DNA from 3 places in the Shewanella sp. NFH-SH190041 genome. Region 3 is predicted to be linked to each of the others. Evidence: predicted binding sites of a transcription regulator. Region 3 holds the regulator's gene; each other region holds the start of a gene.
What was found. The regulator NrdR, encoded in region 3, represses ribonucleotide reductase genes. The targets are predictions, from matches to a motif close to AAACACNANATNTNGTGTTT.
Positions count from the first base shown of each region.

Region 1: a site for NrdR is predicted at 2,308-2,327, ahead of nrdA (class 1a ribonucleoside-diphosphate reductase subunit alpha). Genes of this name have one in related genera too.
Region 2: a site for NrdR is predicted at 4,677-4,696, ahead of nrdD (anaerobic ribonucleoside-triphosphate reductase). Genes of this name have one in related genera too.

Region 1 covers NZ_AP026070.1:1,916,556-1,922,470, reverse strand. Annotated here, with positions in the region: gene gyrA (DNA topoisomerase (ATP-hydrolyzing) subunit A) at 1-109, opposite strand, end outside; gene ubiG (bifunctional 2-polyprenyl-6-hydroxyphenol methylase/3-demethylubiquinol 3-O-methyltransferase UbiG) at 476-1,186, shown strand; gene NFHSH190041_RS08445 (HAD family hydrolase) at 1,421-2,068, shown strand; gene nrdA (class 1a ribonucleoside-diphosphate reductase subunit alpha) at 2,494-4,782, shown strand; gene nrdB (class Ia ribonucleoside-diphosphate reductase subunit beta) at 4,841-5,915, shown strand, end outside.
Region 2 covers NZ_AP026070.1:2,998,414-3,004,328, forward strand. Annotated here, with positions in the region: gene NFHSH190041_RS13270 (methyl-accepting chemotaxis protein) at 1-94, shown strand, start outside; gene NFHSH190041_RS13275 (VF530 family protein) at 197-556, shown strand; gene ribA (GTP cyclohydrolase II) at 627-1,238, opposite strand; gene NFHSH190041_RS13285 (YibL family ribosome-associated protein) at 1,566-1,919, opposite strand; gene nrdG (anaerobic ribonucleoside-triphosphate reductase-activating protein) at 1,976-2,464, opposite strand; gene nrdD (anaerobic ribonucleoside-triphosphate reductase) at 2,526-4,643, opposite strand; gene rssA (patatin-like phospholipase RssA) at 5,065-5,915, opposite strand, start outside.
Region 3 covers NZ_AP026070.1:3,390,100-3,396,014, forward strand. Annotated here, with positions in the region: gene ribBA (bifunctional 3,4-dihydroxy-2-butanone-4-phosphate synthase/GTP cyclohydrolase II) at 1-600, opposite strand, end outside; gene NFHSH190041_RS15085 (riboflavin synthase) at 676-1,332, opposite strand; gene ribD (bifunctional diaminohydroxyphosphoribosylaminopyrimidine deaminase/5-amino-6-(5-phosphoribosylamino)uracil reductase RibD) at 1,386-2,522, opposite strand; gene nrdR (transcriptional regulator NrdR) at 2,568-3,017, opposite strand; gene glyA (serine hydroxymethyltransferase) at 3,123-4,376, opposite strand; gene ettA (energy-dependent translational throttle protein EttA) at 4,810-5,915, shown strand, end outside.

The DNA of each region.
Region 1 (5,915 bases), 1.5 Mb from region 3:
CGTCAGGCAATGCCCGCCCTACAATCACACTCATGGCGTAATCGAGGTACGAATTCTTGAGTTCGTCTTCAATATTAATTGGCGAAATTGATGAAGCCAGATCAGTCATAAACTGCTCGATCCCCTGAAAATTTAGCTGACGACCTGTAAAGGCGATCAATACTCAGCTAACAAACGTGATTTGGCATTCTAACACAGTTATTTATTGTCGCCAGACCTTACCCTGAATCAAATAAGCAAGCTCGGCATACCAGCATAAAAAGCCAGCATTAGTGTGTAAAAAGTCCGGAATAGATCACTGAAATAAACACAAAACCGGATAATGGCTATTTTCCCTGTTTACTATTTAAGCGTTATCGATAAATAAAAATCTGATGCCAATCTGTTTTCCAGTGATCCCTTTATTGTTTTATATTTCGCCTCTGCCGCATAATGTCCGGGTTTAGCTAAATTAAAATCAATAACAGGTTAATCCATGGAACAGCATCAAAATGTCGACCCCAGTGAAATCGCCAAATTTGAAAAAATGGCTGCCAGCTGGTGGGATCCCAACGGTGAATTCAAGCCCCTGCATCAACTCAACCCGCTGCGGCTCAATTATATTGACGATCATGCCGGTGGCATCTTCGGTAAAGCCGTGTTGGATGTCGGCTGCGGCGGCGGTATTTTATCTGAGAGTATGGCGCGTCTTGGGGCCAGGGTAACCGGTTTAGATATGGGACAAGAGCCCTTGGAAGTGGCCAAGCTCCATGCACTGGAAACCGGCGTATTGATTGATTACTGCCGCGATACCGCAGAGCAGCATAGCCATGACCATCAGGCGCACTATGACGTTGTCACCTGTATGGAAATGCTTGAGCATGTCCCAGATCCTCAATCAGTCATCCAAGCCTGCTGTGAGATGGTCAAGCCCGGCGGTTGGGTATTTTTCTCTACCATCAACCGTAATCTGCGCTCTTATGTGGAAACCATTATCGGAGCTGAATATCTATTAAAGATGCTCCCGATCGGGACCCATGATCACGGTAAATTTATCAGGCCCTCTGAGCTGATGGCGATGGTGGACAATACTGAACTGTTAAATCGAGATGCGGCGGGGATCACCTACAACCCCCTCACGGGTTTGTTTAAATATACCGCCTGCGTGGATGTCAATTATATGATTGCCACCCAAAGAGCCGAGTAAGCTTAACAAAGCCTAGATATTGGAATTGGATATGCCTGTTGACACACGAATGCTCACCATTCATTGCGCGTCATTCATGCAGTGCATGTGTAAGAGCATCGAGGCACAAAGTGATTGTTGCTAATACTGTGACTACAGGCATATCTGTCATATACCAAGCGGGATAAATCAGTGACCCAACACCAGACATCTAAAACAGCGTCAGCGCCCCAGCCCTCACCGTCATCCTTAACGCTGCCGATTCAGGCCGTCCTCTTTGATTTAGACGGCACTTTAGTAGACACCGCGCCGGATTTAATTGCCGCGCTTGATTGTGCCCTGCAAGAAGCGGGACTCCCTTGCTGTAATGCCAAGCTCATGCGACCAGCAGCCTCCCATGGCAGCTTGGCCATGGTGCAAGCTGCCTGCCCGGATATGCCAGCGGCGACTCAACAGGCGTTACAACAACGGATGCTGCACTGGTATAACACGGTCAATGGCCAACATGCGCAGTTGTTTGCAGGCATGGAGACATTACTGACGTTTTTGCGCTCTCGTCAGATCCCTATTGGGGTGATTACCAATAAGCCGGCCCGCTTTACCCGCCCCCTCTTACAACGGATGGGGCTATTGCCATTGATGCAGTGCGTAATAAGTGGTGATAGCTGCACCCGCAATAAACCGGACCGCGCCCCGATGTTATTGGCGGCGCAGCAGTGTAATATGGCCCCGCAGTCAGTGCTGTATCTGGGGGATGCCGAGCGTGATCTGCTGGCCGCTCAGGCGGTGGGCATGCAAGGCGGCGTGGCACACTGGGGCTATATCGGCCCGCAGGATCACCCCGAAAACTGGCCATCAACCATCATGTTGGCTAATCCAGCGCAACTGACTTTACTGCTTTAAAGCAAATGTAAAGCAGTAAATCGTCCGATTAATCCGGTTGGTTGTTATTTTTGCAATCGAACTGACAAAATGCGGCAGCTGAAAAATCAGCCTAATGGCTGAAGTGCTTTGCAAATTCAGCTCTGGGGGTTAGCTGCCGCTAACTGCGCTGATTATCCTCATGATACTCACAGATTATCCCCACAAACGCATCTTGCAAATCAGCCAATACCTCACTATCTTGTATCTGAAATCCAAAAACACACCATATATTGTGTTTCAGCCTAAATAAGCACAAATTTCAGCCTCACGGACAACAGATAAAAATCAGCTAAAAGTGATCTGAAATACCCCTGTTGCAGCAGATTTTACAACAGCGCCGGGCTAAAACAGAAAAATATAGGGTAAACCGCCATTTTTACAGATATTTTCAAGGCCAATCTTCAATGAATAGCAATATGACAGTGACCAAACGTAGTGGTGAACGGGAAAACATTGACCTGGACAAAATCCACCGTGTCATTACTTGGGCAGCCGAGGGGTTGGACAAGGTTTCCGTCTCGGAAGTGGAGCTGCGCTCTCACCTGCAATTCTATGATGGCATTCCCACTGAAGCGATTCATGAAACCATTATCAAAGCCGCCGCAGATCTGATCTCGCCAGAGTCACCGGACTATCAGTTCTTGGCCGCCCGACTGGCAGTATTCCACCTGCGTAAAAAAGCCTATGGCCGTTTTGAGCCACCAGCACTGTATGACCATATCACTCGCCTGGTGGATCTGGGCAAATATGACCGCCACCTGCTGGAAGATTACAGCAAAGAAGAGTTAGATATTCTCGACAGCTATGTGGATCACTGGCGCGATATGACGTTCTCATATGCGGCGGTAAAACAGCTGGAAGGCAAATACTTGGTGCAGAACCGGGTGAGCGGAGAAGTGTATGAGAGCGCGCAGTTCCTCTACATTCTGGTTGCAGCTTGCCTATTTGCCCGTTACCCACGTGAAACCCGGCTGCAATACATCAAAGATTTCTATGATGCGGTGTCTACCTTTAAGATTTCGCTGCCCACTCCCATTATGTCGGGTGTGCGGACGCCTACCCGTCAGTTCAGCTCCTGCGTGCTGATCGAGTGCGGTGACAGCTTAGACTCCATCAATGCGACCGCCTCCTCCATCGTTAAATATGTCAGCCAGCGTGCAGGCATTGGTATCAATGCTGGCCGTATTCGCGCGCTGGGCAGCCCAATCCGTGGCGGTGAAGCCTTCCATACTGGTTGCTTGCCGTTTTATAAATATTTCCAGACCGCAGTGAAGTCATGCTCCCAAGGTGGCGTGCGCGGTGGGGCCGCTACACTGTTCTACCCTATTTGGCATTTAGAAGTGGAATCCCTGCTGGTACTGAAAAATAACCGCGGGGTGGAAGATAACCGTATCCGCCATTTGGATTACGGCGTACAGCTCAACAAGCTGATGTACACCCGACTGATCAAAGGTGGCAATATTACCCTGTTCAGCCCATCGGATGTACCCGGTCTCTATGATGCCTTCTTTGAAGATCAGGATGAATTTGAACGCCTGTACCTACAGTACGAGCAAGATGACAGTATCCGTAAAAAGGCAGTGAGAGCATCAGAGCTCTTTTCACTGCTGATGCAGGAGCGCGCCTCCACCGGTCGTATTTATATCCAGAATGTGGATCACTGTAATACCCATAGCCCGTTTGATGCCAAGGTTGCGCCAATCCGCCAGTCTAACCTGTGCTTGGAAATTGCATTGCCAACCAAACCACTCAATGCCGTGGATGACGCTGAAGGGGAAATTGCCCTTTGTACACTGTCGGCGCTGAACCTGGGCGCAATTGATAACTTAGCTGAGCTTGAGCATTTAGCCGACCTCGCCGTACGGGCATTAGATAGCCTGCTGGATTATCAGGACTACCCGATTAAAGCGGCGCAAAATGCATCGATGAATCGTCGCACCTTAGGTATTGGCGTGATCAACTTTGCCAATTATCTGGCCAAACACGGCGTGAAGTACTCAGATGGCAGCGCTAACAACCTGACCCATAAAACCTTTGAAGCCATGCAGTATTACCTGCTGCAAGCGTCAATGAAGCTGGCCCGGGAGCAAGGTGCCTGCCCATCCTTTGCTGATACCAACTATGCCAAAGGGATCTTGCCCATTGATACCTATAAGCGTGAACTGGACAAGATCACCAATGAGCCGCTGCATCTGGATTGGGAAGGGCTACGCCAGGATATCGTGCGTCACGGCCTGCGTAATTCAACTCTGTCAGCACTGATGCCATCAGAGACCTCATCGCAGATCTCCAATGCCACCAATGGTATTGAGCCACCACGCGGGCTTATCAGTGTGAAAGCCAGTAAAGATGGCCAACTGAAACAGGTGGTACCGGATTTTGACGAGCTGAAACACAATTATGAGCTGCTGTGGCAGATGCCGAATAATGAAGGCTATCTGCAGCTGGTGGGAATTATGCAGAAATTTATCGATCAGGCGATTTCAGCAAATACCAATTATGATCCAGCCCGCTTCCCCGGACATAAAGTGCCTATGCAGCAGTTGCTTAAAGATCTGCTGACGGCGTATAAATTAGGGGTTAAGACCCTTTACTACCATAACACCCGGGATGGCGCATCAGATCACTATGATGAACTGACGGCCATAGAGCAGGAAGACGATGGCTGCGCAGGCGGGGCCTGTAAGATCTAAACCGTTTTAGTGTTATACCCTGGGGCCGAACAGGCCCCTTTGTCAGGAACAGAGCAATATGGCTTATTCAACCTTTTGTCACACCCCTAATGACCCGACTAAAGAGCCGATGTTTTTCGGTCAGCCGGTCAACGTTGCCCGCTATGATCAACAAAAATACGAAGTTTTTGAAAAGCTGATTGAAAAGCAGCTGTCTTTTTTCTGGCGGCCAGAAGAGGTGGATGTCAGCCGTGACAAAATTGATTACGGCAAACTGCCGGATCACGAACAGCATATCTTTATCTCCAACCTGAAGTACCAGACTCTGCTGGACTCCATTCAGGGCCGCAGCCCCAATGTAGCATTTTTGCCACTGGTCTCGTTGCCGGAATTAGAAACCTGGATTGAGACCTGGTCATTTTCAGAAACCATTCACTCCCGCTCTTATACCCATATCATCCGTAATATCGTCAATGACCCGGGTAAAGTGTTCGACGATATCGTGGTTAACAAAGAGATCCTGAAGCGGGCAGAAGATATTTCCGTTTACTATGACGAGCTGATCCGCCTCACCCAGGTATATGAACTGCACGGCGAAGGCACCCACACCACAACCACAGGTGAAGTCACTGTTTCACTGCGTGAGCTGAAAAAGCGGCTTTACCTGTGCATGATGTCTGTGAATGCCTTGGAAGCCATTCGCTTTTATGTCAGCTTTGCCTGCTCTTTTGCCTTTGCTGAGCGCAAAGTCATGGAAGGTAACGCCAAAATTATCCGTCTGATCGCTCGGGATGAAGCACTGCACCTTAATGGCACCCAGCATATGATCAACCTGATGCAAGCGGGTAAAGATGATCCTGAAATGGCTGAAATTGCCCGGGAATGTCACCAAGAAGCCTATGAGCTGTTTGTGCGGGCAGCCGAGCAGGAAAAAGCTTGGGCTCACTACCTGTTTAAAGATGGCTCCATGATCGGTCTTAATGAGCAGATCCTGTGTCAGTATGTGGAATACATTACTAACCAGCGCATGAAGGCGGTTCATCTGCCACTGCCCTATGCCGAAATCAACAATCCACTGCCTTGGATGAAAAACTGGCTGGAGAGTGATTCAGTACAGGTGGCACCACAGGAAGTGGAAGTCTCCTCTTATTTAG
Region 2 (5,915 bases), 390 kb from region 3:
AACCGACACGGCCACCGCCGGGTTGGCACAGGGAGATGCCTTAAAACAGCGCGCCAACCAACTGACTGATAATGTTGCCGCGTTTATCCTGTAACCACCGCCAACATTCATGAGATGAAAGGCCCGGATTCGTATTCCGGGCCTTTCCGCTATATACTGCCGCCATTATTCGACATTATCACGCAAGCATACCAATATGACTCAGGCCAATAACCCGCTACATGGTATAAAACTGGAAACACTGCTCACCGAGCTGGTTGATGCCATGGGCTGGGAAGCGTTAGGCAGTCGCATCAATATTCTCTGCTTTACCCATGATCCCAGCATCAAATCCAGTCTGAAGTTTCTGCGTAAACAACAATGGGCCAGAGATAAAGTGGAACAACTTTATCTACGCCACAAAGGCGTTAAACAGCCTCGCCCGCCCAGACGCGACAATGACCATCATGCCACGTCTTCCCAAACGCCACGTCGCCCTCAAGCGAGCAAGACTCCGCAGCGCACGGCATCGGATCCAACTAAGCAGATCAATGCGCAAGTGTGGGGAACACGCTAACCCCACGGCAGAGACAAAAAAGCACTCAAATGAGTGCTTTTTTATGCTTATCAAGCCGTTTTAGGCAAGATTACTCGTTATCAGTAAAGTGATACTCAGACATCAAATGCCCCAATTGGGTAGATTTTGTCTTCAAATAGCCTTCGTTATAACGGTTTTTACCCACCTGCAACGGTACCCGCTCAACCACTTCAATGCCCAGTTCTTTCATGGCATTGACCTTACGAGGGTTATTGGTCATCAGACGCACCCGGTTGATACCAAGGAATGACAGCATAGGCTGGATCATGTCATAACGGCGCATATCTGGGGCAAACCCCAGTCGCTCGTTTGCTTCTACGGTATTTGCGCCATCGTCTTGCAACGCATAGGCCCGGATCTTATTTAATAGACCAATTCCTCGGCCTTCCTGACGCAGATACAAAATAAAACCCTGACCGGCTTCGGCGACATTCTGCATGGCTGTCTGTAGCTGGAAGCCACAGTCACAGCGTAGGCTGAACAGGGCGTCACCAGTCAGACATTCAGAATGGATCCGGCCCAGCATAGGCTCATCAGCATTGAGCTCACCAAATGTCAGCGCGACATGCTCTTTACCGGTTTCGGTATCTTCAAAGCCGTGCATAGCAAAGATACCCCATGGGGTAGGCAGCTTTGAAGTAGCGATATGTTTTATCGACATGAATAAACCTTTTCGACTGCTCTCAGTTCCCTGAGACTGACAATCATCCATGAATTATTAATACGTTAATACCTGTGCCTCAACCAGTGGGAGCCAGTCGGGACACTTTTGCAGCGACCAAGCCCGGTATTCTATGTGTTTTTTAATCCGACCGGAATAGTCTGAATTAAATGCCTTGGGATCAAGGTGTGTCTATCACAAAACCACAGGACGGATAAACCCAATTGTATCGATTGCTAACGAGATCAAAAAAGGGGCCGAAGCCCCTTTGAACTGACGCTGCAAATTGCAGGCAGAAATACAAACTAATGATTACTATTCAATCAATTAAAATGCTTTTGGTGCAAAACCGGTGACTTTTTCTAGCCCCATTTGACGGCCCTGTTTGGTCATTGGGTGTACCACAACTAAACCCTTAACAGTTTTTTTCAGCTGGCCCATATCCGCTTGTTCAGCTTTGGTCAGTTCACGTTTGAACATGCTGGACAATTGGTAGCCTTCTTTATCGAGCAAACGGGTTTGCTGCCCTTTAATACTGTCAATCCGCTTGGTAATCGCGGCAATTTCGCGTTTGAACTGCATCATAATAGCAGCATCACCACGCTGCTCCGCACCCGCTAATTTGCGGCGATACTTATCCAGCTTGTCATGCAGCTGCTGCAGTTCCTGTTTTAAATTCATTAATAAACCTCTTTATGCCTGACGGCGAATCGCGCCATTATATCAGCATATGCCGATTACTGCCCGCTATCCTCAGTCAGGGTTTTCAGCTCAATAATGCGCTGATTACTGCTGCCTCGGAAATACAGGGAAGGGTCGTGCAATGATTGCTCAAATTTGCCATCCACTAGCACATCCACTAATGCAATCACTTGCTGCTGAGCAGGCGTCAAATTTTCTAATGTGTAGCCAGTCCACATCCAGACATCTTTGCCAGGACATTCGGCCCGCACTCGCGTAAGCAGTGCCAAGATCGCATCTAGATTACCGTGAAACAGAGGATCACCGCCGGACAAAGACAGTCCCCGGCGCTTAACCCGGGTATCGTTGAGATCACGGATAATAATATCCGCCATCGCCTCATCAAACAGATGACCTGAGCGGGGATCCCAAGTGCTCTGGTTATAACAGCCACGGCACTGGTGTTCACAGCCGGACACAAATAGAGTTGCCCGGGTACCCGGCCCATTGACCACGTCAATGGGATAATACTGATGGTAATTCATGTTATTTTCCTCTCCGGCAAAAAAGGCGCCCTAGGCGCCTTTTTGTCTCCACAGCCAGTGATTACAGGTGCTTAACCCGGCGCTTCACTTCTTCCTGCTTGCCGTGGTTGAACGGACGAGCATCAGGGCTGCCCAGATAACCACACACACGGCGGGTCACAGAGACTCGGCTTGGCTCATGGTTACCACACTTAGGGCAAGTAAAGCCTTTGCTGGTACAGCTGAATTCACCGGTGAAACCACAGTCATAACACTCATCAATTGGGGTGTTAGTCCCGTAGTAAGGTACGCGGCTATAGCTGTAATCCCACACATCTTCCAATGCTTCAACATTGTGCTGCATGTTAGGGTATTCGCCGTAACAGATAAAACCGCCATTGGCCAGCTCAGGATAAGGCTGTTCAAAGTCCAGCTTATCATAAGGGTTCACCTGCTTTTCCACATCCAGGTGGAAACTGTTGGTGTAGTAACCTTTATCTGTCACGCCATCAACCAGACCAAATTCTTTGGCATCCAGCTTAGCAAAACGGCTACACAGACTCTCACTTGGGGTGCTGTACAAGCTAAAGCCATAGCCGGTCTCTTCTTTCCATGCGTCAGTCGCTGCTTTCAGGCGGGCAACAATGGCAACCGCTTTTTCACGCAGTACATCACTGTCAAATACATGGGTCTCAGTGCCATACAAGGCATTGATGGTTTCATGCAGACCGATATAACCCAGGCTGATAGAGGCACGGCCATTTTTGAAGATCTCAGACACTTCATCATCTGGCTGTAGACGTACACCACAGGCGCCTTCCATATACAAAATTGGCGCGACGCGAGCTTTAACGCCTTTCAGACGCTCAATACGGGTATCCAACGCTTTGCGAGCCATGGCCAGACGCTCATCCAGAATACGGAAGAACTCTGCTTCATCATGTTTGGCTTCCAGCGCAATACGTGGCAGGTTCAAGCTCACCACACCAAGGTTGTTACGGCCTTCATGGATCAGCTCACCATTTTCCTCGTAAGTACCCAAGAAACTGCGGCAACCCATTGGGGTTTTGAATGACCCGGTTACGCGCTCAACCTGCTCATAGTTCAGGATATCCGGGTACATACGCATGGTGGCACATTCAAGCGCCAACTGCTTGATATCATAGTTGCAGTCACCTTGCTTATGGTTGATGCCATCTCGAATGGCAAATACCAGTTTCGGGAATACTGCGGTTTTACGATTCTTACCCAGACCGCCAATACGCACTTTCATCATAGATTGCTGGATCAGACGAGATTCCCAGCTGGTCCCCAGGCCAAAGCCGAAGGTCACAAAAGGCGTCTGGCCATTGGCGGTATGCAGCGTATTGACTTCATATTCCAGTGACTGGAACGCGTCATAACACTCTTTTTCTGTCTGTGCTTTAGCAAAAGCCTGCGCATCTGCAATCTGCCATTCCTGACCAATTTTCAGATGCTTGTCGTAGCTTTTCTTCACAAAAGGTGCCAGCACTTCATCAATACGGTTGATGGTCGTGCCGCCATAAATATGGCTGGCAACCTGAGCAATAATTTGCGCGGTTACTGCGGTGGCAGTCGAGATGGATTTTGGCGTTTCAATCTCTGCGTTGCCCATCTTAAAACCCTGAGTCAACATGCCGCCAAGATCAATCAGCATACAGTTGAACATCGGGAAGAAAGGTGAGTAATCCAGATCATGATAATGGATTTCACCCCGTTCATGGGCATGTACCACATCTTTTGGCAGAATGTGGCACTTGGCATAATGCTTGGCAACAATACCGGCTAACAGATCACGCTGAGTCGGGATCACTTTGGAATCTTTGTTGGCGTTTTCATTGAGGATAGAGGCATCGCTCTGCTCAACCAAACCACGGATTTCCAAGTTCAGACGGCTACTTGCTTCACGACGGACATCCCGATCGTGACGATATTCGATATAGTGTCGAGCCACCTGCTTATAGGGGCCTTCCATCAGCTGGTTTTCCACCAGATCCTGCAGATTGTGGATCTCAACTTCATCACGCTGTGTTACAGCCTGACTTACGTTGTCAGCCACCATTTGTGCATACTCAACGTCTTCGATCCCTGCTGATTTTGCGGCAGCAATTACCGCGTCCCGAATCCTGGTACCGTCAAATGGGGTACGGAAACCGTCCCGCTTAATCACAACTGGCATGGTGTAAATTTTCTCCAACCTATGGTCAGAACATCACACTATATATAGTGCTTAAATTCCAACCTGACACAAGATGTTGCGTATTAGGCGACAACCGTCACAGAAATACTTTGATCTGGATCAAGTTTTTTTCGGGACAGAACAAAGCATGAGTGATTAGTGTCTACCGTTCCATAAATTGAAAACAAGCCCCTTGACCAAGGCCATTTTCGGCGCTAGTCCAGCAGGAAATGCTAAGGTAATTCAAAAGTAAAACCGGCAAATTTCTGCCAATTTATGCGGTAAAAAACTTGACACTGAATGGGACTGAGATCACAAGTGAGTCAGCACTTAGTTGCACCCAGTTACTGGCATAAAATACGTCGTTTTGCGTAACCGGGTGTTGTGGTCAGGAGAAGATTGTTAGCACACTGACGCGATGTTAACGATTGAGTACAGCTTCAATTTGGTGTCTTGCCTGCAATACGGCTTGAGCGCCAGCATCAATTGCTTCGGCGGCGCGATGAAATTCCATCATACCGATATCCCCGACTTGAGGCACAATACACACATCCGGTGGATCCCCCATCAACCGAGCCCGTTTATGGCGTTGCTCTAAAATATCCATGGATTGGGACATCACGGCTAACATGCCGGGATCATGGCGCGAACGACTGCCAAAAATATCGCTTAGCCCAGTAATATATTCCCGCCCCCGGGCAAGCAAATCCATAAATCCCGTTGCTTTATGGGCATCGGCCTCCACCTGCTCAGACATGGACGGTGACTCACTGACTAATTGCACTGGAACGGCTTGAATGCGTCGGCGCCGATCGCCACTTAAATCCACCGCAATTACCACATCAACCCCCATGGCTTTAGCCACCGATACCGGAACAGGATTAACCACCGCCCCATCCACTAACCAGCGGTCACCTTGCTGTACTGGTGACAGTATTCCCGGAATAGAGCACGATGCCCGCACCGCGTGGCGTAATTCCCCTTTAGTCAGCCAGATTTCCTGGCCGGAGTAGAGATCCGTTGCCACGGCGGTAAATGGCCGGTTCATTTGCTCGATTTTTAAATCCCCGATATAGCTTTCCAATGCATTAAATACTCGCTCACCACCAATCAAACCACTGCGGCGCCAGCTCAAATCCATTAACCCCAGCACATCCCAATGGGAAAAACCTGTCACCCACTGTTCTAACTCCGCTAGATGACCATTGGCATAAGCCGCCCCCACCAAGGCGCCAATTGAGCACCCCGCCACTTTATCTGGGTAAATATCCA
Region 3 (5,915 bases):
GTTGCGGTATTCAATCAGATCGGCGATGGTGCCAATTTTTACGCCGTGCTTTTCACTGAATTTTTCCAGATCCGGACGACGGGCCATAGTGCCGTCTTCATTAAGGATCTCCACAATCACAGCCGATGGCTCAAACCCGGCCAAGCGGGCTAAATCACAACCAGCCTCAGTGTGACCGGCGCGGATCAGCACGCCACCTTCTTGGGCCATTAGGGGGAAAATATGTCCTGGCTGAACCAGATCCGCCGCTTTCGCATCCTTGGCAGCAGCAGCTTGCACTGTTACTGCGCGGTCATGGGCACTGATGCCGGTGGTCACGCCACGGGCGGCTTCAATGGAAACGGTAAAATTAGTGGAAAACTGGGCTTTATTATTAGTCACCATCAATGGCAGATTCAGCTGTTGGCAGCGCTGCCGGGTCATGGTCTGACAAATCAGGCCGCGGCCATAGGTGGCCATAAAGTTGATCGCTTCTGGCGTCGCCTGCTCGGCGGCCATAATCAGATCACCTTCATTTTCCCTGTCTTCATCATCCATCAGAATTACCATTTTGCCCTGACGGATATCTTCAATGATCTCTTCGATTGTATGTAGCGCCATTGTAAGACCTTTATTGTGTTCGTTGGCTGTAATAACGGCCAACATTGTAAGTGATTTGTTTAATAAATCTGTCGCTTATCGCATAAAACCAGCACGGGCCAACAAATCCATTGTGACCCCACCTGTGCTTTTGTCGTTATCCTGGCAGCTCAGTAGCCGTTCCAGATAACGAGCAACCTGGTCCACCTCAATATTGACCTGACTGCCGACCTGCAAATCCAGCAAGGTGGTTTCCCCTGCCGTGTGTGGCACTATGGTCAGACGGAAACGGTTACCATCAACCTCATTCACCGTCAGACTGACGCCATCAATAGTAATTGAGCCTTTATGGGCGATATAACGGGCCAGCTCTGCCGGTGCTTGTAGCCAAAACTCCACCGCTGCGCCACGGGCGCTGCGCTCAGCCACAGTAGCAATACCGTCAACATGGCCAGACACCATATGGCCGCCTAAACGTGTGGTCGGAGTAACGGCTTTTTCCAAATTCACCCGAGTGCCAACCTGATAACGGTTAAACCCTGTCAATGACACGGTTTCAGCGGACACATCCGCCACATAACCATCTGCCAGACATTCCACCACGGTCAAACACACACCATTAGTGGCAATACTGTCCCCTAAGCGGACATCGCTTAAATCCAATTTACCGCTGGCCACCGTCAGGCGGATATCATCCCCCCGGCGCTGGATTTGGCGCAGTGTACCAACGGCTTCAATAATCCCGGTAAACATAGCTACTCGCTCTTTGTATCCGACGCCCAAACGCGCCGAGGACTCATTTTTTATTACTGTTTCAGCGCCAAAATATAGCGTCGGTCAGGCCCGATATTGCGGGCATCACGCACGGGGCAGTCAATCACATCACTCATGGCGCGATAGGCTGGCAATACCAACATATCCCGGCCCTGATCCCCTAATATTTTCATCGCCTGATACAGCACCAGTTCATCGGCCAGCCCCGCAGCAATAAAGGCACCGGCTAATGTGGCACCGGCTTCCACCAGCACACTGTTTACCCGCTGCCCCAAGTGCTGTAACAATGCCGTTAAATCCACACGCCCGGCCACCGCAGGCAACACCAGTGTTTCTACATGGGCGGGGAATTGTGCCAACTGGGCATCACTGTATGGCCGGGTAGTGACCAGCAGAATCGGCGCGGTGAAGCCAAACAGATTGGTGGCATCTGCCGCTATCAGTCGGGCGCGACTATCCAGTACCACGCGCAGCGGCTGCTGTAGCGTCATGTCATTCAATACGCCAGTGTCACAACAGACACTGTCTAATTGTGCCAAACGCACATTCAGCGTGGGGTTATCTGCCAGCACGGTGTCAATGCCGGTTATCAAAGCACTGTGACGGGCACGCAGGCGCTGCACATCAGCGCGAGCCGCCGGGCCGGTAATCCACTTGGACTCACCGTTACCCAGTGCCGTTTTACCATCTAGACTGGCAGCGACTTTCACCGTGACAAAGGGCAGACCGGTTTCCATGCGGGTCAAAAAGCCCGGATTTAACGCTCTAGACTGGGCTTCCAACAACCCGGCACTGACGTCTATCCCAGCATCACGCAGCATGGCAATGCCCTGCCCGGCGACTTGAGGATTAGGGTCTTTCATCGCCACGACAACCCGACTCACGCCAGCATCAATCAGCCCTTTAGCGCAAGGTGGGGTGCGGCCATAATGACTGCAAGGCTCTAGGGTGACATAGGCTGTCGCCCCCTGCGCCTGCTCACCGGCTTGACGCAAGGCATGCACTTCAGCATGGGGACCACCGGCGCGGATATGAAAGCCTTCACCGATAACGGTGCCATCTTTTACCAGCACACAGCCGACATTGGGATTGGGTGCCGTGGTATAACGGCCACGGCGGGCAAGGGTGATGGCTCTGGCCATCATTTGCATATCAAAAACAGACCACATGGGAAACCCAGATAAATAAAACCGGGCAAAATGCCCGGCTGCAACTTATTTTTGCAGTTTGGCAATGGCCTCGCCAAACTCGGACACATCTTCAAATGCACGGTAAACCGATGCAAAGCGGATATAGGCAACTTTATCCATGTGCATCAACTGCTCCATCATCAGGTTGCCAATCATCTCTGATGGCACTTCCCGCTCACCGGTTGCCCGCAGCAGGGATTTGATTTTGCTCAGCGATTGCTCCAACTGATCCATGGATACGGGCCGTTTTTCCACTGCCCTTAACATACCACCCCGCAGTTTTTCCTCATCAAAAGGCTGCCGGCTGCCATCACGCTTGATCACCCTCGGCATGACCAGCTCCGCCCCTTCAAAGGTAGTGAATCTTTCATGACAGGCGGTACATTCACGGCGTCGACGAACCTGATGGCCTTCGCCAACCAGACGAGAGTCGATCACCTTAGTATCAGTTGCGTTGCAGAACGGGCAGTGCATTAAGCCTCCGGCGGTGCGGTAATTCGGTTTACTCAGATCAAAATGGCCGTCGGATGCACTGCGCACCCGACGGCCATCAAAGTCTATCCTATTTGTGACGACAGGTTAACCGTAAACAGGGAACCTAGCGCACAAATCAAGTACCTGCTGCTTTACTTTCTCAATGTTAGCTTGGTTGTTAACGTCATCTAACACGTCACAGATCCAACCGGTCAGCAATTTGGCTTCTTCTTCCTTAAAACCACGGCGAGTGATCGCTGGGGTGCCGATACGGATCCCTGAGGTCACAAAAGGTGAACGAGGGTCATTCGGTACAGAGTTTTTATTCACGGTAATATTGGCATGCCCCAAAGCCGCATCGGCCTCTTTACCGGTAATGCCTTTATCAATCAAATCCACCAGCATCAGGTGATTTTCAGTGCCACCGGAGACAATCTTGTAACCGCGCTGCAGGAACACCTCAACCATGGCTTTGGCATTGGCGACAACTTGCGCTTGATACGCTTTGAATTCTGGCTCCAGCGCTTCTTTAAAGGCCACGGCTTTACCGGCAATCACGTGCATCAGTGGGCCGCCCTGACCGCCTGGGAATACAGCAGAATTCAGTTTCTTATACAGATCTTCATCATCGGCCGCAGAAAGGATAATGCCGCCACGAGGGCCTGCCAGCGTCTTATGGGTAGTCGAGGTAACCACATGGGCATGTGGTAGCGGATCTGGATAAACGCCCGCAGCCACTAAACCAGCCACATGCGCCATATCCACAAACAGGTAAGCCCCGATTCTATCAGCGATCTCACGCATGCGCGCCCAATCAACCACACCTGAATAGGCTGAGAAGCCACCGATAATCATCTTCGGCTTGTGCTCCAACGCCAAGGTTTCCAGCTCGTCGTAATCAATTTTGCCATTATCATCAATACCGTAAGGTACGATGTTATACAGCTTGCCAGAGAAGTTAACCGATGAACCATGGGTCAGGTGACCACCGTGGGCCAGATTCATGCCCAAAACGGTATCGCCCGGTTGCAACAGCGCCATATACACGGCGGCATTCGCCTGGGAACCGGAATGAGGCTGCACGTTGGCATAAGTGGCACCGAACAGCTGTTTCGCCCGTTCAATGGCCAGGGTTTCTACCCGATCAACATACTCACAGCCGCCGTAATAACGCTTACCTGGATAGCCTTCGGCGTACTTATTGGTCAACTGAGAGCCTTGAGCCTGCATCACCCGCGGACTGGTGTAGTTTTCAGAAGCAATCAGTTCGATATGCTCTTCCTGACGGCGGGTCTCATCCTCGATTGCCGCAAACAGATCTGGATCATAATCCGCGATATTCATGTCTTTTTTCAGCATTGCTCACTCCGGCTGTAAAACTGATGGTTGACGAAACTGCCCCGTAACTCGGTTCCGTTTGATTGCGCCGTATTCTACTCTGCTATTGATCACAATCACAGTCTTGCCCGGGGGGATTTTTGCCCGGCTACGAGGCAATAGCCGAGGTAATTTTCTTTACAAAACCAACGCTTGTTAAGCCAATCGCGCCCTACAGCCCGGTGGGAATATTTTGCCACCGGGCTGTTCGCCCAAGCGTAAACTTTATTTATCAGCGCAAAATACGTGCAAACATGCGCAAATGGCCACTTTTAACCACTTTAGCTGTCGACTTAGTGTTCATCTTCGCCTAACAAAGCCTTGCTATTACAGTACTGACTCTGTGGGGTAGTCGCTGGCAGGGGGGGATGCAATTTAGTAAACTGCGGTCAGTTTTAAACACAGGAAACAATACATGGCTCAGTTTGTTTACAGCATGCTGCGGGTGGGGAAAATCGTGCCACCCAAAAAGCAGATCCTCAAGGACATTTCATTAAGCTTCTTCCCAGGCGCCAAAATCGGTGTACTGGGTCTTAACGGTGCCGGTAAATCAACACTGCTGCGCATTATGGCGGGTATCGATACCGAGATCGAAGGTGAAGCCCGGCCAATGCCCGGCATCAAAATCGGTTACCTGCCCCAGGAGCCGAAACTGGATCCGGAACAGACTGTCCGTGAAGCGATCGAAGAGGCGGTAGCAGAAGCTAAACACGCCCTGACCCGTCTTGATGAAGTGTACGCAGCCTATGCTGAGCCTGATGCCGATTTCGATGCGTTGGCCAAAGAGCAAGGTGAACTGGAAGCCATTATCCAGTCCCATGATGCCCATAACTTGGATAACGCGCTGGAACGGGCGGCCAATGCCCTGCGTCTGCCAGAGTGGGATGCAAAAATTAAGGTTCTGTCCGGGGGTGAGCGCCGCCGGGTGGCCATCTGTCGACTGCTGCTGGAAAAGCCAGACATGCTATTGCTGGACGAACCGACCAACCACTTAGATGCGGAATCTGTGGCTTGGCTGGAGCGCTTCTTAAAAGACTACAGCGGTACTGTCGTTGCTATTACCCACGACCGTTACTTCCTCGACAATGCCGCCGGGTGGATTTTGGAACTTGACCGCGGTGAAGGTATCCCGTGGGAAGGAAACTATTCTTCCTGGCTGGAGCAGAAAGATGCCCGTTTGCAGCAGGAGTCTGCCGCAGAAAGCGCCCGCCAAAAGACCATCGCCAAAGAACTGGAATGGGTGCGTCAGGGGGCCAAGGGCCGTCAGTCCAAGGGTAAGGCGCGGATGAACCGTTTTGAAGAGCTGAACAATAACGATTACCAGCGCCGCAATGAAACCAATGAGCTGTTTATTCCACCCGGGCCACGTCTGGGCGACAAGGTCATTGAAGTACGCAATCTGAGCAAGTCTTATGACGGTCGGGTACTGATTGATGATCTTTCCTTCAGTGTGCCTAAAGGGGCTATTGTTGGCATTATCGGTGCTAATGGTGCCGGTAAATCGACCCTGTTCCGGATGTT